3 regions of the Alkalihalobacterium sp. APHAB7 genome follow, and region 3 is predicted to be linked to each of the others. Evidence: riboswitches for the same ligand, from Rfam matches in the RefSeq annotation. Region 3 holds a riboswitch; each other region holds the start of a gene.
The links. A riboswitch is a leader RNA that binds a small molecule or an ion and turns the genes downstream of it on or off. The one in region 3 is predicted to bind thiamine pyrophosphate.
Positions count from the first base shown of each region.

Region 1 (11,082 bases), on a different contig from region 3:
TAAATCAAAAGATTTGGAGGTGTTTTTCATGCTTATTTCTCATTTTCAGTAACGCTTTTCTCATCTAACCTCTTATTAACCGACGCTAATTTCCCTTCAAGTGATGATGCTTTATCGCGACGATCATCAATCCGGATATTGGTAGCCACCCTTTGAACACCCGCTTCAAAAGGAACTTCATGAATCGCTTGAATTACTTCAAAAAGTACAGGTAATTCTCCTTCAATAAGAGTACTCATTGGTGTTAGTTGATATTTAATTTTATTCCCATACTTTTCAAGAACACGGTGTATATCAGCCACGTAATGACTTACACTTGGTGAGTCTGTACCAATTGGAATAATAGTTACATCTACTATAGCCACTTTTTTCTCCTCCTTCTTTACAATCCTTTTTTCCTTAATAAGATCAGGAAATTCTTGCATTGCCAATTTTCGATACGAACGGATTGCTGTCAGTAAGTGAACTCGTTCAGGCTCAGTCGTTGTAATATGCTTTTGTAGAAAATAAGATACAACTATAACATATCTCCTTACAATTCGCATAAACCTTTTATTGAATGTTCGATTGATAAGAATAACAACGACAAGCGCACTATATGAAGCCCACATAAGAGCCTGTGCTCCTGTAAAAAAAGGAATTAATAATAACCAAAGTAATCCTACCGAGCTAAAATAAATGACAACAGTATTTGTTGAACAGTAGGGATTAGTTATCGCAGCTTTTCGAATTTGATAAAGTCGTGACTGCTTTATTATCCCTCGAGCACTAAAGACTTTATGTTCTGCCCCATGGTATTTTTTTAATGTTGTCGGAAACATAAAATGTGTTCCAAACATATAATAAAATAAAAAATAATACGGTAAACCTCTCCAAGTTATAACATCCAGAAAGGTAATTAAGATTTTAGGTAGAAATATTAGTGCCATAAAAACAATGGTTAAACATTTAAATATCCAAGGCAAAGATGTAAATACTTGTCTAGACATTAGAAATATAGTCGTAAGGTTAAGCGGTTTTACCCAATCGGATATCCTACCTTTGTTGTTATAAGCACAAGCTACATATTCTTTTCCAATAAAGAAGATCCCATTTTGATAGGACAAACCTTTAATCATGTTGTCCAATCCTTTCTCATTGTGTTGGAATAGTCGTAAAACGCTCGATAATCCAATGCTCAATATCAACATTTTCTTTTGATAAACGAGCATGATCAAATGAGAAGCCCTCATGTTCCTCCCATGTATGGAGATAGCTAATCGAAACCTCGTTCCCAGAATACAACTTACTATCTAATTCAATCTCAAATGAACCTTTATTCCCATAGCCGATGTGTTCTTGCACTTCATTTGGAAACTCAAAAATAATACCGTCAAGAACTAAAGTTCCTTCGGTTTCAAAAATGACTTGTTCACCGTGTAATAATTGTAGTGCTGAACCGCTAATCAATTGAGGGTCGAATGAATCTTGTTCTTCTTCAACAAATTTCACTCCAATATAATCATGACCAAGCATCCCGTCAACAGGCATTTCTTTCCAATCCCAATAACCAGTGATAGTATGCTTACTACCGTGTGAATCAGCCTCTACAACAAAAGAAACGACAGTGTCTAATTCTTCATTTGTGAGTTGACCAGACGTATTTAAATAATGATAACCTCCATAAAAAATAAATCCCATTAATAGGAGCGGTAATATGATAACAGCAGCATTCCCTCTAAACATAAACAACCACCTTAACATTAATATATACCCTGTTATTGTCTCTAAGTTTTTATTATTTGTCTATTGTTTCCTAAGAATTTTAAAGGCTGACCACGGATATCCTCCTGATCAGCCTTAAGTTATTTATTTAATCGATACGCAGCATGATTAGTTGGGCCAATTCCTTTGCCGATCGATAAAGAATGAGCAATTGCTGCACTGATAAATTGTTTTGCAGTTTTCACAGCAACTGTTATTTCATCGCCTTTGGCAAGTTGGGCTGCAATAGCGGCTGCAAATGTACACCCTGTTCCATGAGTATTTTTCGTACTCACCCGTTCCGCTTCTAAAAGAGTAATATTTTCTCCATCGTACAAGATATCCGTAGATTTCTCATCCCCTTGTAAATGCCCACCTTTTAATACAACGTACTTCGGTCCGAGTTCATGTAACTTTTTAGCAGCGCTCTCCATTCCTTCTAACGTTGTCATTTCATCAACACCTAATATTTTAGCCGCTTCAGGTAGATTAGGTGTAATAACAGTTGCTAGCGGAAGCAGCTTAGTAACAAGAGCTTCGACTGCGGCATCTTGTAATAAGGATGCACCGCCTTTTGCAATCATTACAGGATCTACTACAATGTTGTTTACATGGTAATGTTCTAGCTTATGTGCAACAAGCTCAATAATTTCAGCCGAAAATAACATTCCTGTTTTAACTGAATCTGTACCCATATCAGATAGTACAGCATCAAGTTGGGCCTCTATAGCGGCTATAGATTGTGGAAACACCCCATGCACACCTAATGTATTTTGCGCGGTTATCGCTGTAATTACGCTAGTACCAAATGCACCTAATTCTTGAAATGTCTTTAAATCAGCTTGTATGCCCGCTCCGCCACCACTGTCGGAGCCTGCTATTGTTAGTGCAATGTTCATCACTTTTCACCTTCCTAGATTGTTGTCTCCCGTTTTTAACTAAATCGCTCTGGAGAAAACGAATTCAGCGGTACAATCTCCTGTTTTTTATCAAGAAGATCCGCAACGATATGAGCAGTTACTGGGCTTAATAGTATTCCATTCCGGTAATGTCCAGCCGCAAAAATAATCTCTGGTGTATTCGATAACGGACCGATTAAAGGATAACCATCTTGTGTAGCTGGCCTTAAACCAGCCCACGTATGAAACGGTACTTCACCCTCAAGAAACGGCAACACGTTCTTATTCCAATTCGTTAATCTACGAATACCTTTTTCAGTCACCGTTGTATTAAATCCAGCAATATCTTCCGACGCCCCATTAACAAGCGTACCATTAGCTTTAGGAACTAAATACCCTTGACTTGTATAAATGATATGGTTCACTTTTCCTACTGGGATATTGTAGGCACATATCTGACCTCTAATCGGATACACTGGAATGTTCAAGTCCAATACGGTTTCTAATTCTTTTGCCCAGGCACCATTACTAACTACTAAGCGGTCACCCAAAAATGTTCGTCCATCTTTTGCAACCATCGTTATTTCAGACTGCCAACTATGCAATGTAACTTCTTCAAGGTAATCATAAATCTTTACACCTAATTTACGACAGCCCTCCTCTAAAGCTTTTACATAATCTGGTGCATATACATGACTCTCTTCAGGATAATACATCGCCGCAATCATATCTTTGGAAAGTTCTTTTTCTAATTTAAATAAGTCCTCACCATATAGAATTTCTGCTTTAGCGCCAAACTGTCCTTGCCACTGCTGTCTCGTTTCAAGCGCTAAAAGATCTGCTTCATGATAAACACAATGTAAACTTCCTGAGTTCGTGTATTCAAAATCCATTCCCGAAACTTCTTTTACATCTTTTTGCCATTTCGGATATAGTTTTAAGCTCTCAAGACAAAGTCTAAAAAAATCATCAGGGTCTTCGCCTATCTCAGAAAATGGAGCAAGCATTCCAGCTGCTGCTCCTGAAGCCTGTCCACCACAAGCTACCTTTTCTAAAACAACCACTTCATGTCCACGTCTTTGACATTCAAAAGCAGTTGCAAGTCCGATAATACCCCCACCTAGTACAACAATCCGTTCTCCCATTTGCATCACTCTTTCTATTTCAAGATCAATGACTCGTAGGCGCTGCTTGCTGTTGCATAGCGTTTTTGCGGAATTCGACCAGCTAAATAGGACATTCGACCAGCTTCAATAGCATATCGCATTGCAGTCGCCATCTTAACTGGATCCTTTGCTTTTGCAACAGGTGTATTCATTAATACACCGTCAACACCAAGTTCCATCGCTTGAACAATATCTTTCGCAGAGCCTAGCCCAGCATCTACAATAATCGGTACATTAGCCTCTTCAACGATTAACGATATATTATAAGGGTTTAAAATTCCTAGCCCTGTTCCAATTGGTGCACCACCAGGCATAACAGCCGCAGCACCCGCTTCCTCTAATCTTTTACATAATACAGGATCATCTGAAGTATAAGGAAGGACAACAAATCCTTCGTTGGCAAGAACTTCTGTTGCCTTTAAAGTTTCAATTGGATCAGGTAGTAATGTTTTCTCATTGACACTGATCTCAATCTTAATCCAGTCACTTAGACCACTTGCTTTTGCTAAACGCGCAATACGTATCGCCTCTTCAGCTGTTTTCGCTCCTGATGTATTAGGCAAGTACGTAAATGTTTGTCCTTCTAAATGTTGTAATATTGCATCTTCATCAGGTGCTTCTAAATTAACTCGCCTAATCGCAAACGTCAGTACTTCTGAACCGGATGCTTTAATCGCCTCATTTTGTACAAAAGGATTAGGATAACGTCCTGTTCCAATAAAAAATCGAGAAGATAACTCTTTTCCACCGATGATTAATTTGTCTTTGCTGTTGTTCATATGATCATCCTCCTCCAACAAAATGGACTAACTCAATTTTCATTCCTGACTCAACGACGGTAGTCTCCCAGTTACTTCGATCAATGATTTCTCCATTCACTTCAGTAACAACTAAATTTTGTTCAAGCCCATAATGTTTAACAATTTCTGCTAGTGTACTTACTTCTAATTCTACCGTTTCACCATTCACATAAAGTTCCATTATGATTTCACCTTTTGGTTAATTTTTTCAATAAACTGTTGACATACAGATGAAACATCTTCTGCCCCTACAATTTCACTAATCGCACAAATACGTGCAGCCCCTGCCTCTATCACTTGATCGACGTTATGAAGCTTAATTCCACCAATAGCTACAAAAGGTATCGTAATTTCCTTTACTACTTGACGAATATAGTCCGTCGTAACGGGGTCCACTACATCTACTTTACTGTTTGTATGAAAAATCGGTCCTACCCCAATATAATCAGCACCCGCTCGTTCAGCTTCCCGAGCCTCTTCAATCGCATGGGTAGAAAGGCCAATAATCTTGTTCTCTCCAACGATTTTTCTTGCCTCTTCTATCGGTAAATCATCTTGCCCAATATGAATTCCATCGGCATCCACAGCGAGCGCTACATCAATATGATCGTTTACAATAAATGTTACCCCATATTTTTGGGTTAACTCTCGTAATTGCTTTGCTTTTTCAAAAACAACCTTTTTTGAATTTGTTTTATCGCGTAATTGTATAATGTCTGATCCACCTATAATAGCTTGTTCCATTACCGTTACTAAATCCCGATCCGGGTGAAATTCTTCACCAGTAATCGTATAAAGTTTAAAATCTTTCATTTCTTGATGTCTCCTTTCACTGTTTAAAGTATTATGTCTTTGTAAATTAACAGATCTACTTTGCTTAAGACAAAGCAAAATTATCAATACCGCAGAAACGCTTTTAAAACACACTAAAAATAAAACCGCAATCCAACGACGGATTACGGTTAGATATTGATGTCTAATCAATTCTTCGACTTTCCTACGCTGGGATTACCAGATCAGGTTCGAGGGTAAAAGAATGTCCTTTTTCTCAGCCTGGTTACAGGCACCCCTAGTCACACTATTAAATTTTCTCTTTTTCATTATGACATATTTTTTATAGATTACAACTGAAAAGAACAAGGTCATTTACTCGATTAGAGAATGAATGGTTTTATTAGATAGATCAATTAACCACTCAAATTGGTTCCCGTATAACATCAAGCTTCCATCTGGAGACAAATTAATCGGAGCTTGTAGACCCACATCCACAATCTTCTCCTCAGTACCTGTTTCAACGTTAAATTGAGTTAATTCAAATGGTTCGTCGTAATCCAAAAAATCGCCACTATACATCGGTTTTAAATAATAAAAGGAGTGCTTATTATCATCATATTGATGGAACGGTATCCACCACTGCTCTGAATACGTATTTAACGTTGGTATCTCAAGTTGTGCTACCAAATTTTTATCGTGATAAAAATGATAAATGGATTGCTCAGCATCCAATGAATCGACTGAGATTGTGACAAGAACATTTTCACCGAATGTAAAAAATGCGATGACTTCCTCTAAAATTTCTTCTGTCGTTTTTGTCACCAGATTGTGTTTATAGATTGGAGCAAAAAAGCTTGGAGCAAACGAAGACCATTCTAGAAAGGCAACTTCATCTTTAGTTAGCCACTGAAAATACGTTTTATCAAGGTTAAGCTGGGCTAATCTTCCTTCGCTAAGATTTAATTGGTACACATCAAATTCCCAGTCGGGAAGAAATGAAATGATTATGAGTTCATCAGAATTGTAAGGACTCCAAAAGAGAGAATATTCTTCACCAATGTCACTTAATTTGTAAACCATCTGTCCTTCTGCATTAATAAAGTAAAGCGGAGAGCTTAAATCGTAAGTCGAAGTCTGAATGGCAAAATATGAGTGGTCATAGTTTGCTTCTACGGAGAAAATGGGTTCTTCTATCTGAAAAAAATCACTAATTTCACCTGTTTTCAGATTCATTTTGTTTATGTAAGAAATTGCGTTTTCGTCTTTTAATAAAAGAATCGTATCACTATCATACCATTCACTGATTTCAACAAAGCTGTATGGATTTACTTGAAGTGGTATTTTTAATTGTGTTACCGATAACAAATCTAATTTCTTTTCAATTAAATTGAGATTTTTTTGAGGGTGGTCTAAAACGACTTCATCTTTCGTAGTACATCCAACACTAAGTATCATAAGGAAGGTTATTACGAAAAACAGAGATTTACTTTTCATTTGAACCTCCGTTTAAAACTTCATATTTCTTGTTATTACCGACTAAGAGCAATCTACATTATTACATGTTTCATAAAGATGCTCAATAAAATAAGCATCTGTCCATAATTTTGACATAAAAAGGGTGCGAATGCACCCTTTACCTATTTTAATTATATAAAAACTTAGCTCCAGCTATTCCTGGGTTAGTCATTTCTTTTGGATCTAAAATTTCATTTAGTTCTTCTTCAGAAAGAATTCCTCGCTCGATACAAATTTCACGCACAGGGCGATCCGTCTGAATGGCTTCTTTAGCAATTCTACTTGCTGATTCATACCCTACATGCGGATTGATTGCTGTAATAATTCCTACACTTCTCTCCACCATATCTCTACACTTTTCAATATTAGCCGTTATTCCTTCGATTGTATATTGCCTAAACACTTTAATTCCATTTTGCAAGATGGATAGCGATTGTAACAAATTAAAAACTAGAACGGGTTCCATCACGTTCAATTCTAACTGTCCCGCTTCAGAAGCAAGACTTATCGTATGATCATTTCCAATGACTTGAAAAGAAATTTGATTAATCACTTCACACATAACCGGATTTACTTTCCCTGGCATTATAGATGAACCAGGTTGTCTTGCTGGTAAGTTAATTTCGTTTAAGCCTGTTCTTGGCCCAGAACTCATCAAACGTAAGTCATTTGCCATTTTCGATAAATTTATCGCTAGTATTTTTAAGGCGCTTGATAATTCGGTATAGGCATCCGTATTTTGAGTAGCATCAACTAAATCGTCTGCAGTTTCAAATGGTAACTGTGTAATGTCGGCTAAGTACTTGGCCACTTTTTGTATATATTCAGGTAATGCATTTAAACCTGTTCCGACTGCAGTCGCTCCCATATTTATTTGATATAATTCACTTAATGATCCGTTCAAACGTCGAAGATCTCTCGTAATTACACGCCGGTAGGCACCGAACTCTTGACCAAGCCTGATGGGTACAGCATCCTGAAGGTGGGTACGTCCCATTTTTATCACGTCATCAAACTCCTGTTCTTTCTCTGATAGAGCCTGAATTAAATCTTCTAATTGCTGCGTTAAGCCTTTTGCCAAATTCAAACAAGCAATATGAATGGCTGTTGGAAAGGCATCATTTGTAGACTGTGCCATATTCACGTGAGTATTCGGGCTGACTTTTAAGTACTCCCCTTTTTTCCCACCTAGAAACTCAATGGCTCGATTGGCAATAACTTCATTTGCATTCATATTAAAAGATGTTCCGGCTCCTCCTTGAATGGCATCCACGATAAAATGGTCGTTCAGTTTTCCTGCAATAACTTCCTCGGCTGCCTCAACAATAGCATCAGCGATTTGTGGATTTAAAGCACCTACATCTCGGTTTGCAATGGCTGCAGCTTTTTTTACAAACCCAAATGCTTTAATTAACTCTTCATGAGGTGGATATCCTGTAATTGGAAAGTTTTCTTTGGCTCGCATCGTTTGTATTCCATAATAAGCATCAGCCGGAACCTCCTTCTCACCAATTAAATCACGTTCAACTCGATGTTTCTCCATGTAAAATTCCCCTTTTATAATCTATATTAAATTTAGTTTTCTATCTGCAGTACATTTCAATGCACCTTTTTTCTTAATGGTTAATATTATTATATGTTAGCGTTCATTTGTCGTTAATAATGTTTAAACAAACTTAGTCTAATTTTTTGTTTTAGCTAACCATGCTCCACCGATAACGCCTGCATCGTTTCCTAAAGTAGCGGTAACGATCGATACCCCTTCTACAACACGAGGTAATGCAAACTTCTGAAAGGCTTTTTCTAATGGTTGTAATAAGGTTAGGCCTGCCTTTGAAACACCACCGCCAATCACAATCTTTTCAGGATTCAAAGCATTCGCTAAATTTGCAAGTGCAAAGCCCAAGTAATATGTAACCTTTTCTATAACTTTGATCGCACATTCATCTTGCTTATCAGCACAAGCAAACACTAATTTCGCCGTCATGTTGCCGGCTTTCGCATATTCACTAGCTAAAAGACTATTTGGATATTCAATTACAAATTCCTTTGCGATTCGTGCAATTCCTGTTGCAGAACTTACGGTTTCCAGACAGCCTGTTTTCCCGCAATTGCAATGATAACCACCTTCTGGTACTGCTGTGATATGACCGATTTCTCCAGCCATTCCATTAACACCATGAAGGATATTACCATTAGCCACTATTCCCCCGCCAACTCCAGTACCTAAAGTTACGCACAATAAGTTTTTCGCACCATCACCAGCACCGCGCCACATTTCACCAAGAGCAGCGATATTGGCATCATTATCAACAATTACCGGAAGCCCTGTATCCATTTCTAAGCGATCCTTTAAGTGGAAATCTTTCCAGCCTATGTTAACAGCTTGATAAATGTATCCTGTTTCCATATTAATGAAACCTGGTGCACCCATACCAATCGAATCTAACCGGCTTTTCGTTTCTCCTAAATGTTCTAATGAGCCATCAATCCATTTAGCAATATCCGTTGTAATTTCGGTGCCGCCATTTGCCGTATTTGTCGGGACTTCTCCTTGATACACAATGTCACCATACGGATCGATAAAAGCTAGTTTAATCGTTGTTCCTCCAAGATCTACACCTACATACCACTTTGTAGTCATGTCATCAACCTTTCTGTTCTTCACGTTGTTCTTTTTTCAGTATAAGCAAAGCTTCTTGAAATAATTGTTTATCAAGCATGCCAAACTCATACATCTCGCGGATTTCCTCCTCCATCATAAGAGCGTCAACATGACGATTTTTTGTATAAATAAAAGTTCCATACTTTTTTAATAATTGCTGAACATCATAAAATGTCCTCATTTGTATTCACCTACCCCACCTCATTATAACAACTCCATTCTAATCAACAAGTATTTCAATATACAATTGTTTAATAATTTGTCACATAAAAAAGCCCTTATTTGTTCTAACATAAAGAGAGAACATTTATAAGGGGGATTTACCTATGGATAGCTTTACTTTTTTTATATTAGGACTACTCGTCTTAGTAAGTGCTGCAATTATTTCTGTTATTTGTATTGTTAAAAAGAAATCATTTATTTTTCCTGTGATACTACTAGCTGTTGGATTTATTTTAGGGTTTATCGGTTTGTTTAATATGGAGGATCAAGAACGCGATTATTATTCGATAGGAATAATTACAGAAACGTTAATTGGTGGAAAATTCTTTTAAAAGATTTTAAAGATCGCAAGCAACGCGAGGTACACTAATGGTAAAAAGGAAGTATATTCAACACGCCAGATTTTCTGTAATACTTCATATTGAATAAGTTGTCCTATAAGAATGGCAAAATAAAAAAAGCCGATTGATACGAAGTGAAGCCAAATACTTGCTTCGCGAATATTCCACTCAATACCAAATAAAAAAAATAGTAAAAACAAAACACCCCATATTACTCGAGACTGCTGATGAAAATATCCCATCATCGGATGAAAGTTAATAAATGCGAGTACAATGGTCGCTAAAACGACAAGTCCGACTAAGATTTCTATAAATTGAAGAGCAATCACTTTTTCAAATAAACGGCCAACTACGATACCGATATAGACTGCAAAAGCAAAAAACAGCGTAACTAAAAAAACCTGCAGTCTAGTTGGCATCATTCGTTTTGATATCATTAATCCACCAATACTAAACCCTATAGCAATCGTATAAAACATCCCGATTAAGGAACTTATCATAATTTTTCCTCCTTCTAAAAAAGTGAAACAAGCTACTATTATCATCTATATGTATTAATAAGGTGAATAAGACACTAAAGAAAAAAAGGAGTCCAAGACATCATGGAAGACAAATTAAAAGACATTATTAACCGAGGACTTTACGGTAATCCAGAAATTAGACCTGAAGAACGAAATATCTTTCTTACAACTATTATTGAACGAGTTCACCTTGCTCTAACAAAGAAACAAGTCATACATCAAGGCATGTATGACGAAGCAGTAAGACTATTACAAAATGAACAAAACATCCACCTGTATATCAACGGAAATTTATCTTATCAGCTGTATTCCAATTATGTAAAAGAAGCAAACAAACATCATGTCCCATTTACAGTTGTGAATGCTAATCAAACTACACCGATTGGACTTGTACTTGCGACCGAATTTCAAGCGATTAATAAACCGGAAATTTTTA
Region 1 covers NZ_JBLWFS010000002.1:2,914-13,995, forward strand. The annotation lists gene ACNSTQ_RS02325 (MTH1187 family thiamine-binding protein) at 33-365, opposite strand; partial or broken gene ACNSTQ_RS02330 (DUF1385 domain-containing protein) at 441-1,232, opposite strand; gene ACNSTQ_RS02335 (hypothetical protein) at 1,135-1,725, opposite strand; gene thiD (bifunctional hydroxymethylpyrimidine kinase/phosphomethylpyrimidine kinase) at 1,845-2,642, opposite strand; gene thiO (glycine oxidase ThiO) at 2,678-3,787, opposite strand; gene ACNSTQ_RS02350 (thiazole synthase) at 3,802-4,587, opposite strand; gene thiS (sulfur carrier protein ThiS) at 4,592-4,789, opposite strand; gene thiE (thiamine phosphate synthase) at 4,789-5,421, opposite strand; TPP riboswitch at 5,586-5,689, opposite strand; gene ACNSTQ_RS02365 (hypothetical protein) at 5,755-6,876, opposite strand; gene aspA (aspartate ammonia-lyase) at 7,025-8,440, opposite strand; gene ACNSTQ_RS02375 (ROK family glucokinase) at 8,579-9,541, opposite strand; gene ACNSTQ_RS02380 (YqgQ family protein) at 9,546-9,743, opposite strand; gene ACNSTQ_RS02385 (hypothetical protein) at 9,889-10,116, shown strand; gene ACNSTQ_RS02390 (hypothetical protein) at 10,113-10,625, opposite strand; gene ACNSTQ_RS02395 (YueI family protein) at 10,728-11,082, shown strand, end outside.
Region 1: another riboswitch for thiamine pyrophosphate. It lies ahead of thiE (thiamine phosphate synthase); the one in region 3 lies ahead of ACNSTQ_RS06910 (acetylornithine deacetylase).

Region 2 (11,082 bases), on a different contig from region 3:
ATTAAAAAGATAGAAAGGTTGTTAGGGTCTATTAACTTGATGACAGAACCAAAAGCTGCCACACACGTCACAAAGATAGCAATATTTCGTTTACCAAAACGTGCAATCAAACGACCGACAAAGAAGAAACCAACGATCGTCGGTAAAAATAAAGTAAGAGCAATTAAAGAAAAGTATCCTGCACTACCTAAAATATATTGAGCATAAAAGATACCTGCACCGGATAAAAGAGCATTTAATGTATAAGCGATTACACAATAAAGAGTTATGATGACCCAATATTTATTACTAAGTAATGCTTTAAATTCAGTTTTAAATGGGATTTTCTCTTTAGGCTGAGCGGTCGTTTCAATATCGACTCGTTCTTTTGTTTTGCTGAAAGCGAGTAAACAGTTTACGATGATGATGACACCAATACCGAATGCAACAACGGTCCATCCTAAATTTCCACCGATACTACTAGCGATCGGTTGAGCTAATGTCATGACAAGGATCGTAGCCAACAAAGTAAATACACCTGTATACACATTGACTAACGTACGCCCTTTTTGATCTTGTGTCATTAATCCAAGTAGTGTTTTATAAGGAATTGAAATTGCTGTGTACATTAAAATGAGAAGAAAATAAGTCACATACGCATAAACGATTTTTCCAGTCGTACTAAGTTCTGGTACGGAGAATAACAGAACCCCCGAAACCGCAAATGGAATCGCCAACCATAAAATCCACGGACGAGCCTTTCCATACTTAGACTTCGTTCGGTCCACTAGCGCGCCCATACCAACGTCCGTAAAACCATCTAACAGACGCGCAACTAACATGAGTGTACCAACGACACCAGCCGAAATTCCAACCACATCGGTATAATAGAATGTTAAAAATGTCCCAACCATAGTCCATATTAAAATAATTCCAAAAAAGCCCATTCCGTAAAATAACATCTCATTATGTGCCGGTCTCTCTTGCTGCAGGGGTGTTTCAACAACTGTTTCTTGTTTTGCTGGCAAAGCCATGATAGATCCTCCCTTTTGTGTATACGCTTACATTCGTTGATTTATTAATCCTCTGCTCGCAAAGTCAACTCCCAGAATGAAAAACGTCCTGTATAGAAACCAAAAAATAACACGACCATACCGCTCCACATTTATTATTTTCAGTAAGAGTTCGTATTAATCTTAATTATTTCTATCTTTTTAGTGAGTTTAATATGTAGTAGAAGTGATTAAAATATTCTGTAAGTCTGTATACATAATTGAAATTATTTAAAATATTTAGATAATATTGATTATAACATGAATGAGTAATCATTCAATGAGTAACTTTGTCGAATAGTGCTGAACTAACGATTCTAGTAGTAATATATGAGCTATTTTTTATTAAAGGCTGTTTTCGTAAACTTTGTTGCTTTTGGACCGATTTTCTTTTCAAAAGCTTCACGCTATGCGTGAAGAGCCAAGCATTCGCTTGGCTTACGGTCCAAAAGCAAAAATAAACTTTGCTGAATTAGCAAAGTCTATTTCTAAAGTAAAACGATACTTTCCTATTAATGATATTGGTTGTAATCAATCTTAACTAATTATGACTAATTGTTGTTCATTTCCCCATATAATTGACTGTAGATGGTGAATCAGTCCATCACCAATCCACCATCAACGACTAAGTTCTGGCCTGTTACTGCTCGTGCCCACGGGGATGCAAAGAACAAAGCGGTTTCAGCAAATTCTTCAGGTGTCGTTACTTTTTGTAATGGCGTTGTAGCTTGAATGATACCAAACACTTCTTCCGTTGTGACGCTGCTAGCATCCGTTTCTTTTAAAAGCCCACCGGAGATCATATTGACTGTAATCCCGTATTGCCCTAGTTCTTTTGCCAAATTGCGCGTAAATCCGAGGAGTGCAGCCTTCCCGGTTGTGTACTCATGGTAGGCAACCACTGGGTTTTGTACTAAGTTGGTCCCTACATTCACAATACGACCAAACCCAATTTCCTTCATGTCGGCTAAACACGCCTGCACCGTATTTAGTGAGCCCTTCACACTTCCCTCAAACTGGGTATTAAAATTCTCCCACTGAAGTTCAAACGCATTTTTCTGAGCTACAGGATTGAATTGAAAATCGATTAACGCATTGTTTACGATCGTTGTAACCGGCGTGTTAAAATATTCTTTTGCTTGAGCTACCATTGTATTGACCTGATCCTTATCTCTTACATCGGCTTGAATAGCGATCGCTTTTTCACCTAATGTCTGGGCCAAGTCCTCTGCCTTTTCTTTACTTTGAAAATAGTTCACTACGACATTTGCGCCTTCATTTACAAAAGCTTTAGCCAATGCAGCTCCTACTCCACGACTTGCTCCTGTTATTAATACCGTTTGTTTGCTTAATTCCATAACAATCCCTCCATTTTATGTAAAAAGTCTAGAACTGCATGCAAAAAAACCAGGTCAAAAATATGGACCTAGTCATAGTTCAAACTCAACTACTTCCCTACGCTGGTATCATCCAGATCAGGTCCTGAGGGTCAAAAAGTCTGTTCCTTTTTTCTCAGCCTGAACGACAGGCTCCCCTAGTAGAGCATATTCTCTTGGTAAATCTTTCTAATCTATTTTATAACTTGATCAAATATAAATCAATTCAAATGTTTGTATCATTTAATAGAATTTTTATGAGTATCGGTGTAACTTTTAATATATCCCCGCAAAAATTCACGATAAATCGGCGTAACTTTGCTTTTATCGGCGCAATTCACGATAAATCGGCGTAACTTTAGTTTTATCGGCGCAACTTACAATATATCGGCATAATTTTGATTAAATCGTATAACAGTGCTTCTGATTCCTATACCGCATCCTCCGCACGATTTTTAATCCACGAATACAGCAATAACCCGAGGATCAACACGAATTGTCCAACAAAAACGGCTGCATCCCAAAAGACAGGATCGCTAATCGGTTGGAGAAAGCCTGGAAGTATTTTCGTAAAAGCGTAGATTGTTTGCGGAATAAAATAAAAGAGAAATAAACTGCAAGTTAATAAGATCCCCGTTACAAAAAAAATAGAATACAGCTTCACCGTTTTCTCTTCGCCAGCAAACGTTTCCGTCGCCGGTGGGCTTTTGATCCACGGCAACCACTGACTTAACAGCTTTCTCCCATTTTCCATCACATTGTAACAACCTGTGCAATTTTCAAACACATAATATAAATCCGTTTTCATGTAAAAACAACATTGATAGATCGTGCGAATGAAGATATCAAGTACGACAAGCCCTAAAATTCCCGCAATCAAACCGTGATTCACACCGAAAAAGAGCTGCAGACTTAAGGCGATAAAAAGCATCAACTGATCAAAGCATAATCCGCCAAAGTACAATCTATTTCTTTGTTTCGGTGCGAGCTTCCATGCAGGTGTTAAATCCGTTTCAAATACAACAAAAAATAGTCGGTGTCCGATCCCGAGTTTTGCGGGTAAATCATATGAGCGAACCGCTAAAATATGTCCAAATTCATGGATCAAAACAAGCACCAAAGAAACACCCATCCATAACAACAAACTTGGCATGACCGTTTCAAATAAAAAGATGTCCTTATAACTAGGAAAGGATTGCGGGTTAACAATTAAAAATAAGACGTTAACAGCGAGTAAACCAACATACAATTTATTCGAGAAACGGTTAAAAAAGACACGTCCAACACTCGAGGGAATCCATGTAAACCCCGACTCTACTGGACGGCTCTTCTTCACTTCAACCGTTACCCCGTCTACTTCTTTTATTAACTGTAATTCCAAAAGTTGTTCGGCAAAATCAACCAGATCAACCGTTTCTTCCGGGTACCTTTGCTTGAGCTCGATTTCAATTTGTTCTAGTAAAACCCCTTGATTAATCTGTTCAATTGCATCAATACAAACTTGCGGCATCTCATAGAACTCGCCTGATGTCACTTCTTCGACTATATAATGTTTTTTATCTTTACGAATAGTTAACGAATGTAAGGTCAGTTTCGTTTGAAGTGATAGCTTCATGTTCGTGCCTTCCTTCTATAAAATAAATAAGGATGCCAAATGTTTCTAGCATCCTTTTTAATAAAATATCATCATTAATTAACGTCCAAAATACGTGCACCACCAGCAAGTTAATTTGATCTTTTTTAGTTTACGAATTTTCATAGTTTGTCACCTCCTTTTCTCTGTATAATTAAATCATTCTACTTTCGTGTCTTGCCATGGGTAGTTTTTATGATAGTCACACCAAGAAGGATAAACTTTTTCAAATAACTCTACTAACTGAGGATCAAACTGAGAGCCTTTCCCATCCACTATTCTTTTATAGGCTTCGCTAACCGGCAATGCTGAACGGTAAGATCTAGAAGAAGTCATCGCATCAAAGGCATCGGCTACTGATGTAATTCTAGCTAATAATGGTATGTTCGCACCTTGTAATTGTTCTGGATAACCCTTCCCATCCCAACGTTCATGATGATACTTAATCACATCAAGGTGTTCGGCTACTCCGTTAACGTGTTTAACAGCTTGAGCTCCAACAGCCGGATGGGTCTTAATCATTTCAAATTCTTCTTCAGTGAGTCTACCTGGCTTCATTAGTATGGAGTCAGGTATATGGATTTTACCGATGTCATGCAACAAACATACATTATAAAATGTTTTCAGTTCATCTGTTTTGAATTTCCCTGTTTCTTTAGCTAAGGACATGGCATAATCGGCTACTCTTTCACTGTGGCCTCTAGTGTAAGGATCCTTCAGCTCTAGAGTTGAAATAATTCCTTTTACAATCCCCTCTAACTGTTTATCATAGGAGTTCTTAAGAGCTGATAAATAACTAATAAAACGATTGAGAAGAATGAAAGCTATTAAGGCTAAAACCACTACAATTAGCATCGGCTGCATCACAGCAAGGTCTTGGATCACTAAGCCCACAATACTTAAACGCACAATAGTACCTAATGAAACGAGTATAAAATATAACTTATTTACAAAAATAGGAGAAAACAATATAATCATGAGTTCGACTATGTTCCCGCTACTATACGAATTTGGGTTGTCCCAATAAATGATGATGTCGTTAAAAATTGTTAAAATTGAAAAAGTAAAAAAATAAACGTATTTGATCGTTTCAGGTTTATTTTTTTTTAATTGATAAATCGCTATTGGTAATAGTCCAATCATGATAATATGAAACCAATATCCTAAACCTTCACTAGGTAATCCTGGCTCTGCTCTCATAAAAAAATAATAAATAATATCGTAAGAAAACAAAATGATATAAAATAGCAATAAAAACCACTTAATGGTTTGTTGCTCTTCATTTAATCTAATTTGATTATGCATCACTAACTCCTAACTACAATTACTACTGCGACAAATATCTATCAGATTCTACCAATTATTTCATAAGTCGAGTTTTTACGCTATTTTAATACTACAATAATTAGTAGTTTTTCACTATGATATTAATACCTATTTTTGATTGTTACTATTGTCTTATAAAATTGGAAATTGAGTAAGTCGATATGTCTTTGGTCCACAATTTATACCTTTATATCCCATAAATAGGATAAATTTAGTGGGGATAGTTAAAGGTGTTATTGAAAAATTATTCCTCTTCAACCTATTGGACTAGCAAAACTGTTAAATGCTGTTTTAATAGGACTTTACAAGTCAAATAATCAAGGGTTTAATTAACTACGTTTAAATTTTTTTCATTATGATTGCGTCTCGGAATTCTTTGTATACAATAGAAGTAGGCTCTTTTTACAAAGATTGTTGCTCCGTGCTTTTGGACCGTAAGCCAAGCGAATGCTTGGCTCTTCACGCTATGCGTGAAGCTTTTGAAAATAAAACAGCCGTTCAGACAAATCAATTTGTCTTGAAAAGGCTATTTTATTTTCAAAAAACGGTCCAAAAGCAACAAAGTTTACGAAAACAGCCTAGAAGTAAGAACCTCCAACCGTTCTTGTTGGTAATAATGAGATCTATATAAATGAAAGGAAATATAGGAATGATAAAAAAATCTGATATTCACGAACGATTAGCATCGTTAATTGGACAAGAATTAACTAATGAAAACTTACATGAAGCCTTGTTCTGTGAAGAAAAACATCAAAAAATTCGTCGCCGCGTTCGAAACGGAACACATGCTTATTTAAAATACAGGATTAGGACTGCCCAAAACCATAACGCACAGCCCGTCGTCGACATTACTATTTCAGGTACCCCGAACATTTATCGCTTGGCACTCGAAGAAAAAGACGGGAAACTGATCATTCAATCCGAGCCAAGAATTAATTTTTCGGTTTTATAAGCTTTTTACGTATGATTAGTTGGTATATAACGCATACAAAACACCTATCACACATACGGATAGGTGTTTTTCTTGTCTCTTCTCTTTACTTAATGCAATGCAACCCACTCTTCAGACACTATTACGCAATTCGTCATTCGGTGACCAAATCATTGTCCTGTTTCTACCACTAGATTTTGATTGATATAAAGCTTTATCTGCAAATAAAAACAAATCATCCAACGAATTTGTGTGGAATGGGAATTCTGATATCCCCAAAGAAACAGTAATTGGTATTCCTACAGGTGTGTTTGTATTCTCCAGTTTAGTTCGAACTTTTTCTGCAACGATAAGAGCTTCCTTTGAAGTAGTACTCGGAAGTAATAAAACAAACTCTTCTCCTCCAAATCGAAAGAAATGATCTTGTTTACGAATAAGAGCTTGAACCGTGTTCGATAAGTATTTTAAAACTTCATCCCCTTGTAGATGTCCATAAGTATCATTGATTGATTTAAAATGATCAATATCAATTAACACTAGTGAAAAGGGTTGTCCGTCATTCACCAATCTCGTCATAACTTCATTAAACTTTCGTCGATTTGGTAAGTCAGTAAGTGTGTCTGTCATGGCTTCTTCCACAAGTTTTTTATTATTTTGTTGAACGGCTTCTATAGCCATTTTTACACTTTGAGTTAAAAGGTCTGCTTCTCGATTCCAATGAGATTCAGGAACAGATACCTGTACGTCTTTTTCAGAACCAAGTTGGTTGACGATGTCGGCCAACTCAATAAATGGTTTAGCAAGTTTTCTAGCAAAAATTAAAGATATTACCAATATTACAATAAAAGGGAATAGTACAGTATAGATCAAATTTTGAATGTGATTTTTTAATAATTCATTAACAAAAGAAACAGGTGTTTGTTGGACGACTCCCCAACTTATTTCAGGAATATAGTTGTAAGCGGCATACATAGGGACACCTTTCGTATTGACAACCTGCTCCTTGCCGCTTTTTCCTTGTAATAACTTAGAAACTACTGTATTTTCCCTCACATCGTCTCCAATGCGATTAACGTCAGGATGAAATAGTAACTTTCCTTCTGGTCCAACGACATAGTAATAAGATCCATTACTATCGATAAAGTCGTTCCCTAGAATTTCATTTAGAACGTTCGGTTCTTGCAGATAGACCGTTCCCCCAATAATGCCTTTGTAATTTCCTTCACTATCAAAGAAAGGTTCACTCAATAATACTAACATTCGTCCTGACGGTGCGATATAAGGAGGTGTTAACATAGGTACTTTCGTATCAACTACCTCTTTCGTCATGCCTGTAACCGCTTCCCCTTTTAACCCAACACTGATAGGTGCTATATTTTGAATGACACCTGTTTCATCTACCCATGCGAGTGAATTAAAATATCTACTGCTTTTCTTTAAAAGTTCAAGAAATTCTTGAATCTCTTCGTCTGTCATCTGAGGGTTAGTTGAAAGAAAGTAGCTGATCTCTTGCAAGTTAATCTTCATTGACTTAAACAGCGAGTCAACAGAACTGCTTATTTTCTCTGACTTTGAATAATTTAAAGATAAATAGGTATCTATCAATGACCGCTTCTCGGACTGATAAGATGCAAACAATAAGATAACACTGGTTAATAGAAAAGATGTAGTAATAAGACTAATTAGCAATGTAGTCAGTTTAAATTTTCGCCTAAATAATGTTTTCATGATTAATATCCAATCCTAAAAAGTACATTTGGTAATTTCCTTAACTTTTATATTATACATAAAAACTAGTAAAAAAAGCCTGTTTTCACTAGTTTAAAAAATTGTTAATCAATTTGAAAGTCTGATTCGGTTCCGTAACTCGTATTAAGATCATCCAAAAACAAAGGTATAGATGAATAATGCGATTAGGTATAATCATACTTTTTTCTAGATACTTCCTTTTTCCGTTGTTCAATATATACCTTACCATAAAAAATCAAAACGAGACCTAGATCTGTATGACTCAACAACATTAAGGTTCTTATCCATATAAAAAGATGCAGTGATTCACATCTCTGCACCATATTGTTATAATCAGAAAAACTATTTGGCTTGTAAGTATTCTGGTAGATATTTTTTCATTAACGCCTTCTCTACTCCAAGCCACCTGCCTAAATTCGCTAAGTTATTAAATAATAGATATTGCACAGGTTTTGGGATTTCACAAATATACGTATCTTGCATTTTTAAGATTAAGGCTGTATGAATTATATTTTTAGGCATTCCTTTTTCGTTGACCTTTCCGTCCTCAATTAAACCATAACCAATCCGCATCGATTCTTCAAATTGATGGCCAGGAGTTAACCTAACAGTAAACGTCACCGGTTCATTCGAAGAATTAGTAAAACGATGGTTAACACCTACTGGTATGGTCACTTGATCGCGTGGCGTTAATTTCATTTCTTTGTCCCGAACCGTAACTGTTAATTCCCCTTCCTCTACTTCAAACATTTCTTCAAATGCTAAATGATAATGAAGAGGTGGCCCTTCACCCTCAGGCGGGAGTTTGACACGAATAAATAAGTACTCATCATTCGTTTCGTGACAGCATTCAACAAAGGTAATTTCCTCTCCTGTAATCCCATGGACAATGGTTCGTTCTATTGTACTCAAAGCTTACACTTCCTTTCATCTATTGTAACGCTTGCTAAGTGAACGCATTCAACCGTAACAAATGAAATCCAGTCACGTTAACATTATGGATTTGACGTTATGAGGTATAACATCTAGCATTCCTGGAGTTTTGCAAACCGATTAGTACTTTTGTGACATATTATATCTAAATATTGAATTGAATTCCGTTTTTTTGGTAAAATTATGACTTTTTTTATGACTATTATCACGAGGTGTAAGTCTATAGTCCTATTTCGTTAATCAAAATTCTTTTACCTGATACAGACCAACAAAACGTGCAGAAGAGAAAACAGCTGTAGTCGAAGAGGTTTAAATAGACGAGGAGGAAATTCTTAAGGAAGAACCACAGGAACTAACAGGAGATCAGCAAGTGATGGCGTATACAATGGATATCGGTACGACCTTACAAGATAAAGGTGCTGATCACAGTATTAGTCGTATGCATCGATCGATAAACAAAAAAAGCTAAAGTCTCACAAACCGCTGACTTTAGCTTTTTATATCTATTGATTGATTTTATTGTTTTGATTAATAAGCAATTGTTTAATTTCCTCAATATCAGTCTTCAGCTCTTGATTTTCTTTAAATAATCGAGTCATCTGTTCCTCACGTTTTGCATCGTCGTCTTGGCCTAAATAGCTTAAGATTACAGCGACGACAAGGTTCAAGATGACTAATGCTCCGATAATGATGAATGATACAAAGTATACCCAAGCCCACGGCACTTCATTAATGATCGGTCGGGCAACTTGACTCGCCCACGACTCAAACGTTACGACTTGCATTAACGTGAACAGCGCTGTATGGAAGCTTCCGAAAAACTCATACGGAAGAACGTCACTAAAGAAGGTTGTCCCAATGATCGCATAAATAGAAAATAACAGGATCGATAAGCCTAAGATCCCTGTTAACGCTGGGACGGACTTCAATAATGAGTCAATGATTTTTCGTAAGGCTGGAATCGCTGGGATCATCCGGATTAAACGTAACACTCGGATCAGACGTAAAACGCTGACAAAAGGCGTTGAATAGAAGACTAGACTTCCGATAACGATTATAAAATCAAAGATATTCCAACGATCTCGAAAATAGCCTTTGAAGCCGAGCCCCATCATTTTCATGAACAATTCGACCACAAACACCCAAACAATAATTTTATCTAACGCTAGTAATACGCTGTTTCCAGTCAAATAAGTCTCAGTCACAATGATAAGACCGTTTAAAAGGATAATACCAATTACGATCGGTTGAAAATATTTATGCTCAACGAGTTGTCTCATGGTTTCTCTAAAGGAACTACGATTTGAATTTAGTTCTTCGTTGTTTTTTAATTCCATCTCTCTCCACCACTTATCCTTTCCCATTCGCTTCTATCTTTTTTTTATTTTATCAGTTTCATAAATTTACATGCTAGATTTCTAAAGTAAGCAGTATAGCAACTTTAATAAAAAAATTTTACATATGAAAAAACCACACTTTAAAACCGTCATGTGGTGACTTTACTATTTTACAACACCTTAAAGCTGGTGAGAAATTTTTACACTTAGATCTATTATTATATCATAAACTAGAATGAATTCCTATTCTATTTCAATCTAACGGCTGTTTACTTTTCATGTTTTACTTGTGCTGGCAGGAATAGTATTACTCTTCAAGTGTATGTTTCAAGTACTAACCTCTCATTATTTCAAATTTTTAATTTATTAAAATCGGAACTATTCTAGATCATTATCTAGTAATTCTCCTTATTTCCTGTCATTTTTACTATATATCTATATACAAGATGCACACTCCCTAGATATCGCTTATTTTGCGGATAGCAACTCACAAATAGGAATGGTATGATTTCAGCTTACGTCTTTTCAAAGACAAATAACATATTTTCAATAACGAAAATTTTAGGAGGATATTTGTGAAACAAAATAGTAATCTTGACTGGCCCGTATTACTGATTAGTGGCGGGTTGCTCGTTTTATTTGTGTTAACATCGATCATTAACGAAGACCTTGTAGGTCATTTAGTGAACAGTTCATTTAATTTGTCTGTTCAATACTTTGGAGCGTTTTGGCAAGTTCTCATGCTTGCCACGTTTGTTGTCGCGAT
Region 2 covers NZ_JBLWFS010000022.1:33,203-44,284, reverse strand. The annotation lists gene ACNSTQ_RS17655 (MFS transporter) at 1-1,013, opposite strand, end outside; gene ACNSTQ_RS17650 (3-oxoacyl-ACP reductase) at 1,628-2,389, opposite strand; TPP riboswitch at 2,467-2,577, opposite strand; gene ACNSTQ_RS17645 (peptidase) at 2,838-4,022, opposite strand; gene ACNSTQ_RS17640 (HD domain-containing phosphohydrolase) at 4,200-5,345, opposite strand; gene ACNSTQ_RS17635 (hypothetical protein) at 6,016-6,318, shown strand; gene ACNSTQ_RS17630 (diguanylate cyclase) at 6,430-8,025, opposite strand; gene ACNSTQ_RS17625 (cupin domain-containing protein) at 8,389-8,958, opposite strand; gene ACNSTQ_RS17620 (ion transporter) at 9,483-10,316, opposite strand; gene ACNSTQ_RS17615 (BCCT family transporter) at 10,892-11,082, shown strand, end outside.
Region 2: another riboswitch for thiamine pyrophosphate. It lies ahead of ACNSTQ_RS17650 (3-oxoacyl-ACP reductase); the one in region 3 lies ahead of ACNSTQ_RS06910 (acetylornithine deacetylase).

Region 3 (11,082 bases):
AGACTTCTATTAAGCCATGCGAAACACTCGATGAATTAAAAAAAGAAATTAAATCTTACATGACATACTATAACCATTTTAGATACCAATGGAATATGAAAAAGATGACCCCTGTTCAATACAGAGATCATCTTCTTAAAACCGCTTAGGCTTTTTTAAAATGTCCTTTACAAAGGGTACACATTAAAGTGAAGATCTAGTTTTCTGATTTATAGTGTAAGTAATCAATTAAGTGTGTGACCGCAACTTCTATAGCCTGTTCATTCGGCTCCAAACGATTATCATGAAGGCCATACGGACTGTTGACTCCAAGCCAAAACATAAATCCAGGAATTTCTTCTAAGAAATAACCAAAGTCTTCACCCGTCATCGCTTCTGTACATTCAATCAAATCGACTTTTGAGTGATTACGCGTAAAGTTCATAAACTCACGAGTTAACTCTTGATCATTATAGACTTGACAATAGTTTGCACCGTAATCGATTGTTGCGCTACATTCAAACCCAGCTTCTATTCCTTTAACAAGTGCTTCAATTCGCTGTTTGACTTTTTGCATCGACTCAATGGAAAGCGTTCGTATCGTTCCTTCAATACGTGCCTTTTCCGCAATAATGTTCTGCTTTGTACCACCTGTGATTTTCCCAATTGTCACGACGGCTGAATCGAGCGGATCCACATTTCGCGAAACGATAGATTGAAGTTGAGTTACTAAATGTGCTCCGGCAACGATCATATCCCTTGTTGTATGTGGATAAGCAGCATGCCCGCCTTGACCTTTTAAATCAATAAATAATTCAGACGTATTTGCAAAAAGCAACCCTTCTCTTGTTGCAATTGTACCTACTGGATACTCTGGAGCAATGTGTAAGGCAACCATTTGATCAGGTCGCCACTTTTTAAAAATATCTGTTGCTAGCATTGGTTGTGCCCCACCTGGACCTTCTTCTGCAGGTTGGAAAATAAATAAAAGGTTATCTTTAGGTTGTGCTTTTGAAAAATGGGTGAGCACTCCTAAAGCAATCGTCATATGAAGATCATGACCACAAGCATGCATCTTCCCAGGATGAGTCGATCGAAACGGATAAGATGTCTCTTCATCCATAGGCAACCCATCGATATCAGCACGATAGCCAATCATCCTTACAGGATCACTCCCTTGAACTTTTACGACGATCCCTGTTTTCCACGTTTTAATTTCTAAGTGCGTCTGCGGAAGTTGATTAATATATTCTAATAGAAAACCTTGTGTTTTCACTTCTTCAAACCCTAACTCTGGAATTTGATGAAGTGCTCTTCTTACCTCAATTAATTTAGAAACATCCATCATTGGTTAAGCTCCTTCTCCTGTACAAGCTCAAATTTTGCTTCTAAAACTTTGATGAATGCATCTATTTCTTTTTCGGTGAGCGTGAGTGGTGGGAGTAGACGAATGATCGTTTGTTGGGTCACATCGACTAAATAGCCTTCTGCCAACAGGTCTCGTTGCAACTTCTTTGCATCTTCAGGAGCAAGGAGTGTTACTATACCAACCATCATTCCTTTACCGCGAATTCTTTCTAATACTTTAGGATTTTTGTCTTTTAATTGATTTAGTTTTTCATGTAAGTATTTTGAACGAGCCACTGATTTCTCCAGCTCACCATCTTCTAGTAAAACCTTGAACACTGTATTACCAAGGGCCGCACTTAATGGTGATGGTGCAAAAGTTGTCCCATGATCACCAGGTTTAAATAGATGACTTAATTCGTTAGAAACGATAATACCTCCAAGCGGTAAGCCACCGCCAATTCCTTTGGCAAATAAAATTAAATCTGGTGAAATCCCTGCGTGCTGATAAGCAAATACTGTTCCTGTACGTCCAATTCCTGTTTGAATTTCATCCATGCAGCAGAGTACACCATATTTTTTTGTCAAACGAGCAACCTCACGTAAATACTCTTCTTCTAATGGTAGAATACCACCTGATCCAAGCACTGGCTCCATGAGTACAGCTGCAGGTTTCTTTGTTTTAATTATTTCTTCAAGCTGTGCAAGATTATGAGGTTCAACTTCATAAACCGGCATATCCGTTACAGGAAAATCTTGATAAACACCCGGTTGTCGAGTTAATTTTAATGCACCCAATGTCCTGCCGTGAAAACTCTTCTCCAGAACGACGACACCACGATTACTTTTCTCTCCATCTTTTGTCCACTTATGAATTAATTTAATCGCAGACTCTGTAGCTTCAGCTCCTGAATTCGTAAAGAAAACTTTTCCGTCAATTGACTGCTCAACTAACGTTTTCGCTAATTGAATAGCTGGTTGATTTAAAAATACGTTTGAAATATGTAAAAACTTTTCACCTTGTTCCTTAATCGTTTTCACAATCTCGGGATGAGAGTGCCCAAGTATATTAACTGCTAAACCGGTAAATAAATCTAGATAGGCTTTTCCATCGGTATCAAAAAGACGGTTTCCTTCTCCTTTTTCAATCGTAATCGGTAAACGGTTATACGTAGACATCATATATTGTTGATCGAGGCTTTGCCAATTCGTCATGAGTGGCCCTCCTTTGTAGATAGAATTGAGGCATCCATCAAGCGAAAGCTCAATGAATGCCATAAGTGATTAATTATCTTCGTTTAAGCGACGTAATTCTTGCTTAATTTCTGTTTTTCCTTTAGTTTTTTCATCAATCTCTTTAATAACACGAGCTGGAGTTCCAGCAACAACAGTATTTGGAGGTACATCTTCAGTAACGATTGCCCCTGCAGCTACTACCGCACCTTTACCAACCGTAACACCTTCAAGAATTACCGCGTTAGCTCCAACGACTACATCATCTTCAACTACAACTGGTTTTGCAGAAGGTGGTTCAATTACACCTGCTAGGACTGAACCTGCACCGATATGGCAGTTCTTCCCTACTGTAGCACGTCCACCCATTACTACGTTCATATCAATCATCGTACCTTCTCCGATAACTGAACCGATGTTAATGCTTGCACCCATCATGATAACTGCGTTGTTACCAATTTCAACTTGGTCACGAATAATTGCACCTGGTTCAATACGAGCTTGGATATTTTTCATGTCAAGTAATGGGATAGCTGAGTTGCGGCGATCATTTTCTACGACATAATCTTCAATTTTTGCTTCATTTTGCTGAATAGCTGCTTCGATTTCTTTCCACTCTCCGAAAAGAACTCCTACATTTCCTGTAATAAATGCTTTTGTGTCAGAACCGAAGTCAATTCCTTCTAACTCACCTTTAATATGTACTTTAACTGGTGTCTTTTTCACACTATTTGAGATAAAAGAGATAATTTCGTTTGCATCCATCATTTTCATAGTTTTAAGCCTCCAATAATTTTCTTTCTTTTTCAATAAGTATGAGAAAAATGTCGTTTTGCGTAATAAACACATGACGATTTTTTCCGATAGTATGATTGTACCAAAAAAGCGATTAGACCTCTATTATAACATCCCACAATAATAAAAAAATTCTCTTCACGTCATAAATTCTTTAGCAAAAAAGCAGGAATTTTAATAGGAAATGACGAATATTTATTCATCAATAGTCTAGGAGGAAAAATAATGCCAATACAAACTGCTGACTTACACGATGCACATGGAGAACAATTACTACTCGCTGAACCAATCTTTCAATTTTGGGGTCAGAAAAAAACATTTGAAGGACCGATTTGTACTGTACGTGTTTTCGAAGACAATGTATTAGTCAAAAAAGCTCTCCAAGAAGTTCCTGAAGGAAGCGTCCTCGTAGTTGACGGGGGCGGGTCAAAGAAATGTGCTTTAATGGGTGATAACCTAGCTGAAATTGCAGTATCACGTAATTTAGCTGGGGTTATAATTAATGGTTGTATTCGCGATTCTGCACAAATTAACGAAATGAATATTGGCGTGTTTGCAATTGGAACGAATCCAATTCGTAGTATCAAAAAAGGGTTGGGTGATACAAACGTACCTGTACAATTTGCAGGAGTAAACTGGGAGCCTAATCAATATGTTTATGCTGATGGCGATGGTATATTAATTGCAGAAAAGAAGGTTGACTAACCTTTCGAAGTTGAGTATGAAAAACGAGCACATGGTATGTGCTCGTTTTTTTAGCGCCTTTAGGTGACAAAAAGTAGGCTGACTACTAAATTGTAGCCAGCCTTTCAAAAATTTATTATTTAAATTGATGAGAGAGTTTTGTTAAAAAAACGCTATAATTCTTATTGCTTTTGGAATTGTGCTTCTTCAGTTGAACCTTTAAGAGCTGTAGTTGAAGAAGTACCACCAGATACAGTTTGAGATACTTGGTCAAAGTAACCAGTACCAACTTCACGTTGGTGACGAGTAGCTGTGTAACCATGCTCTTCAGCAGCAAATTCAGCTTGTTGAAGCTCAGAGTAAGCACCCATACCACGAGTCTTATAGCCACGAGCAAGTTCAAACATGCTGTAGTTAAGAGAGTGGAAACCAGCAAGTGTAACGAATTGGAATTTGTATCCCATTTTACCAAGTTCTTGTTGGTAAGTTTCGATTGTATCTTTGTCAAGGTTAGCTTCCCAGTTGAATGAAGGCGAGCAGTTATATGCAAGCATTTTCCCAGGGAATTTTGCATGAATAGCATCAGCAAATTGCTTCGCTTCTTCAAGACTTGGTTTAGAAGTTTCGCACCAGATAAGGTCAGCATATGGAGCATAAGCAAGACCACGTGCAATTGCTTGGTCGATACCAGCATTTGTACGGAAGAAACCTTCTGGAGTACGCTCACCAGTAATGAATGGAGCATCTAATGGATCGATGTCGCTTGTAATTAAGTCAGCTGCATCAGCATCTGTACGAGCAATTACTAGTGTTGGTACACCAGAAACGTCTGCTGCAAGACGAGCTGATACTAAGTTACGTACAGCTGTTTGTGTAGGGATAAGTACCTTACCACCTAAGTGACCACATTTTTTCTCAGAAGCTAATTGGTCTTCAAAGTGAACACCAGACGCACCAGCTTCAATCATGCCTTTCATAAGTTCAAATACGTTTAGCTGTCCACCAAAACCAGCTTCAGCGTCAGCTACGATTGGTGCGAAATAATCAACTTCGCCTTCGCCTTCCATATGTTGAATTTGATCCGCACGTTGTAAAGAGTTGTTGATACGCTTAACAACTTGTGGTACTGAGTTTGCAGGATATAAACTTTGGTCAGGATACATGTGACCAGCAAGGTTAGCATCAGCAGCTACTTGCCATCCACTTAAGTAGATTGCTTTTAGTCCAGCTTTTACTTGTTGAACCGCTTGACCACCAGTAAGTGCACCAAGTGCATTTACATAAGGCTCTTCATTTACAAGCTTCCATAATTTTTGTGAACCTAAACGTGCTAATGTATGATCAATTTGAACAGAACCGCGTAAACGAACTACTTCTTCAGCTGAATAAGGACGTTCGATACCAGCCCAACGTGGGTCATTATCCCACTGCTCTTGTAATTTCTTAGCTTCTTCTTGAATGTTTACTTTTGCCATAATCTCCATCTCCCTTTTCTTCATTAAATTTTAATTATGATTGAGTTATTATATCTAGTTGACCAATGCTATGTAAGTTTCTGTATAGATTAATTGGTTACTAGTTGATCAAAAATCGTAGATAATAATATTTCTCAATCAATTGACCCCAACTTCTTTACTTCTTTTCTGTATTACTACAGTTTGTTGTTTACACTTTTATAATATAACAGATAAATAGAAAACTCAACCACTTTTTTCACTTTTTTTGATCTTTTATAAATAGTCGTAATATTCAATCTTTTAAACAAATAGTTAAGAATTTAATTTTCCTTAACTTCTTCTATTTCCTTACAATACCATTAACTTCAGACTATTTTCATAAAGTAGCGGAAAAATATTACTCAATTACCGAAGCCCATTCCATAAAAAAATAAAATTCAACTAACTAACATTCCCTTCATACTGGGAATTCTATATTAACTGTTACAAAAAAAGCAAAACTCATTAATCTGTTATGAAACAGGTATTTTCATAACTCTTATTGTTTCAGTACTTTCTGATTTTTCGGTTGAGTTTCTACTGTAAGTGTGTTAATTTTGTACACAGAGTAGCAAATTAAATCTTAATATGAAATATCTACTAGGGGTGCTTTTTATTAGCTGAGACTGGCAAATGCCTAAACCCTTGTACCTGATCTAGATAATACTAGCGGAGGGAAGTGGATAGTCAGGACAGCGAATAAGGCAATGTTAAAACATTTAATTCGTACTGACTATTCAACCACTTCCCTCTCAATCGGAAGTGGTTTTTTTATGCTATTTAGGAGTAGTATCAGTTTTTCATTCTATTATTGAAAGGAGTGCGTATTTTGAACAAAACATCTATTGATCTACTACTTCACCAGATTGATGAACGAAAAGAGGAACTTGTTGATCTAGCCAAAACATTAATTCGCTATCAAACACCAAGCCCGCCTGCTCGAAATACTGCTGATGCACAAGGATTTATTGCTACATATTTAAATGACATAGGGTTTTCGATTGATAAGTGGGATGTATATGAAGGTGATCCTAATGTAGTTGGGGTTCTAACTGGAACAAAATCTACGGAATACAACAGCCTCCTTATTAATGGTCATATTGATGTCGCTTCTGTTGAAGAAGGAGAACAATGGGAGCAAGACCCTTTCACCCCTGTTGTAAAAGATAATATCTTGTACGGTCGTGGAGCTGCTGATATGAAAGGAGGTCTCGCCGGGTCTTTATTTGCTATTAAGCTACTAAAAGAAGCTGGAGTTACCCTTTCTGGCGACCTTACCTTCCAGTCGGTTATTGGTGAAGAGGTTGGTGAAGCAGGAACACTTGAGTGTTGTAAAAAAGGGTATGATGCTGATTTCGCTGTCGTAGTCGATACAAGTGACTGCCAAATCCAAGGGCAAGGTGGAGTCATTACCGGCTGGATTACAATACAAAGTGCACAAACATTTCATGATGCAAACCGTCGCAGTATGATCCATGCAGGTGGTGGTTTATTTGGAGCAAGTGCCATTGAAAAAATGACAAAAATTATTGAAGGATTAAAAGATCTTGAGCAACATTGGGCAGTTACAAAGTCATTCCCTGGATTTCCTGCTGGAATGACAACGATTAATCCAGCCGTTATTGAAGGTGGCCGTCATGCTGCTTTCATAGCTGATCGATGCGCCTTATGGATTACGGTACATTTTTATCCAAATGAAAATCATGAAGAGATTGCAAAAGAAATTGAAGAACATATTCTTAATGTTGCAAAAGCTGATCCATGGCTTAGAGAGAACCTCCCAACATTTCGTTGGGGCGGCTCATCTATGATTGAGGACCGTGGCGAAATCTTCCCTTCTCTCGCAATTGATGAGAAGCACGAAGGCCTTCAAACATTAGCTCATGTTCATCAATCAGTTCTTCATGAAAAGGCTACAATTGGGATGTCTCCTACAGTAACAGATGGAGGCTGGCTTGGAGAAGAAGGTATTCCTACCGTTATTTATGGACCTGGAAAACTCGAGCATGCTCATGCCGTAAATGAACAACTTTCAATTGACCAACTCGTTCAATTTACAAAAGTAATGACTCAATTCATTTACGAATGGTGTAATACGAGAAAGGTGGAAGGCTCCCGTTAATCGGCGACAAGCGCTGGAAGAACAGCAATTCGTGTCCTGCTTTTGGACACGATTGATGGACTGAAGCGACCTCGAGCCGACGGAGCCTGAAACTAGACACGAAAGGTGGAAGGCTCCTGTAATCGGCGACAAGCGCTGGAGGAACAGCAAATCGTGTCCTGCTTTTGGACACGATTGATGGTCTGAAGCGACCTCGAGCCGATGGAGCCTGAAACTAGACAACGAAAGGTGGAAGTGCCTGATTAGCGGCTTATAAAAACGAAAATAGATAAGGAGTGGTTAAAAATGAAATTTACAGATCGCTTATACGAAAAAGCAAATCCAATTTGGAGAAAGAGCCATGACCATCCGTTTGTTCAAGGAATTGGCCATGGTACGTTAGATATTAAAAAGTTTAAGTTTTTTATGCAACAAGACTACTTGTACCTCATTGATTATGCACGTTTATTTGCACTAGGCAGTCTTAAAGGAACTGACCTTAAAACGATGTCAACCTTTGCAAAATTACTAGACTCTACATTAAATGTAGAAATGGATTTACATCGACAATACGCAAGTCGTCTCGGAATAAGTGAGGCAGAACTTGAAGCAACAAAAGCCGCTCCAACTACTCTAGCTTATAGTGGATATATGCTAAATGTTTCCCAACGCGGTTCATTAGCAGACCTCGTTGCAGCTGTCCTGCCGTGCACTTGGAGTTATTATGAGATTGGAACGGAGTTAAGTAAAATTCCTGGAGCACTTGAAAATGAAACATACGGTGAATGGGTAAAGATGTACGCCTCTGAAGAGTTTGGAGAATTAGCGGATTGGCTTATCACTTTAATGAATGAACTAGCAGAAGGAAGAACAGAAGCTGAACTAACCGCTCTTGAAGAAATTTTTCTAAATACAAGTCGCTATGAGTATATGTTCTGGGATATGTCTTACAACTTACAGATGTGGCCGACAGATGATGAGCAATAATGTCTTAACGTTTGACGATGTTTCCTTTTCCTATAAAGGAAAAAAGAAAGAAAAGGTAACACCCATTCTTGACCATTTATCTTTTACCATCCAAAGTGGCGAATTTGTAAGCTTATTAGGACCGAGTGGATCTGGCAAGAGCACCATTTTCAGATTAATAACAGGGCTGGAACAACCGACAAAAGGCTCGATATCGCTGTATGGAGAAGAGGAAATGAAACGCTTAGGCAAGGTCGGTTACATGCCCCAACAAGATATGCTTCTTGACTGGCGAAATATCCTTGATAATGCGTTTCTACCACTTGAAATTAATGGATTTACTAAAAAAGACAGAAAAGAACAGGTTTTGCAGTTACTTGAAGAATTCGGGCTCAAAGGCCATGAATATGACTTTCCCAATCAGCTGTCTGGGGGAATGAGACAACGAGTCTCTTTTTTACGAGCCATGCTTGGCGGGGGAAACCTGTTACTTCTCGATGAACCTTTTAGTGCACTCGATGCAGTAACACGTCTATCCATGCAAGAGTGGCTTCTAGATCAATGGGGTAAACTTGAAAAAACAGTCGTTTTTATTACTCACGATGTAGACGAAGCGTTATTTTTATCGGATCGAGTATTTCTTTTCTCGCAATCGCCACTGTCGACTTTTAAAGAAATACAAGTACCATTACCACGACCTAGGAAACTAGAAGACTTACTTTCACCGGAACTGGCAACAATTAAAAGTGAATTACTACATGAATTACGGCAGCAGGTGAAGCTATGAAACAATTAAAATATTATGCAAGTTCAGTCATTCTTTTACTCCTGCTGCTTCTTGGGTGGGAGATAGCTGCAAATCAGGTAAATAAGCCATTTATCCTGCCTTCACCCACATTAATTTTAGCTAAGATGGTTGAATTGCATGACGTTCTTTTTAAAGTCCATTTACTTGCAACTCTAGAAGTTGTACTGATTGGTCTGGTTATATCGATTGTATTTGGGGTTAGCTTAGCAGTGTGGATGAACATGAGTACACTCGCTGAAAAGACATTTTTTCCTATTGTGATTGCTTCGCAAACCATTCCCATTATTGCTCTAGCACCCATTTTCGTATTGTGGTTTGGTTATACCATTTGGAGTAAAGTCGTTGTTACCGTTCTTATTACATTCTTTCCAATAACGATTGGCGCATTTGATGGTCTTCGCTCCACGAGTAAAGATCATATCGATTTATTACGAACAATGGGAGCTAACCGCTGGCAAACTTTTTTTAAAATTCAAGTTCCAACTGCTCTGCCCTATTTCTTCTCTGGCTTAAAAGTAGCTGTTACTTTAAGCGTTATTGGAGCGGCAATCGGTGAATGGTTAGGAGCCAATGCAGGTTTAGGCTATTTTAGCCGCAGGATGATGACGCAATTTGATGGCGCTGGCGTTTTTGCCCCGATTGTCTGGTTATCAATTCTTGGCATTACCTTATTTTTAATCGTTAAAGCACTCGAAACCTATTTACTAAAATGGAGGAAAAAATCATGAAAAAACTATCAATGTTTGTACTTTCTCTTGCAACCGCTTTAAGCCTAGCAGCGTGTGGTGCGGATCAACAACAAGAAGAAAATGATGAAGCAACAGAAGGAGATACAACAGGTACAGTTGAAACAGAAGAATTAACGAGTATTGATATTATGCTTGATTGGTATCCAAATGCTGTCCATTCTTATTTATACGCGGCATTAGAAGAAGGTTACTTTGAAGAGGAAGGATTAGATGTAAAGATTGTTTTCCCTGCTAACCCAACAGACCCTATAAATCTGGCTGCTTCTGGCGGGGTGACTCTAGGGATTACATACCAACCTGACGTCATTATGGCTCGTACAAAAGATGTTCCAGTCGTTTCAGTAGCTGCTATCGTTCGGTCCCCTTTAAACCATATGATGGTCATGGCTGACAGTGACATTGAGTCACCAGCAGATTTAGAAGGCAAAACAGTTGGTTACCCGGGGATTCCTGTTAATGAACCGATTTTAAAAACAATGGTCGAAGCTGATGGCGGTGATTACGACCAAGTAAACATAATGGATGTTGGATTTGAACTAGGTTCTTCGATTGTAAGTGAGCGTGTAGATGCTGTGATCGGTACTTATATTAACCATGAATACCCTGTGTTAAAGCATCAAGGTCATGACATCCGTTATTTCAATCCGATAGATTACGGTGTTCCTTCATATTATGAGTTAGTAATTGTAACCAATGAAGATCATTTAGAAGAAAAACGTGAAGAGATTGAAGCATTCTGGCGTGCAGCTGTAAAAGGTTATGAGAAAATGAAAAACAATCCTGCAGAAAGTTTAGATATTTTATTTGCAAATCAAGACCAAGCCAACTTCCCACTTATTCGCGAAGTTGAAGATCAAAGCTTAGAAATTCTTCTTTCTAAAATGGAAACTGAAAATGAAAGTTTCGGAAGTCAAACAGTAGAAT
Region 3 covers NZ_JBLWFS010000004.1:287,037-298,118, reverse strand. The annotation lists partial or broken gene ACNSTQ_RS06940 (IS3 family transposase) at 1-149, shown strand, start outside; gene ACNSTQ_RS06935 (N-acetyldiaminopimelate deacetylase) at 197-1,324, opposite strand; gene ACNSTQ_RS06930 (aspartate aminotransferase family protein) at 1,324-2,541, opposite strand; gene dapD (2,3,4,5-tetrahydropyridine-2,6-dicarboxylate N-acetyltransferase) at 2,611-3,333, opposite strand; gene rraA (ribonuclease E activity regulator RraA) at 3,580-4,059, shown strand; gene aceA (isocitrate lyase) at 4,221-5,513, opposite strand; TPP riboswitch at 6,127-6,229, shown strand; gene ACNSTQ_RS06910 (acetylornithine deacetylase) at 6,364-7,656, shown strand; gene tenA (thiaminase II) at 7,942-8,622, shown strand; gene ACNSTQ_RS06900 (ABC transporter ATP-binding protein) at 8,612-9,388, shown strand; gene ACNSTQ_RS06895 (ABC transporter permease) at 9,385-10,137, shown strand; gene ACNSTQ_RS06890 (ABC transporter substrate-binding protein) at 10,134-11,082, shown strand, end outside.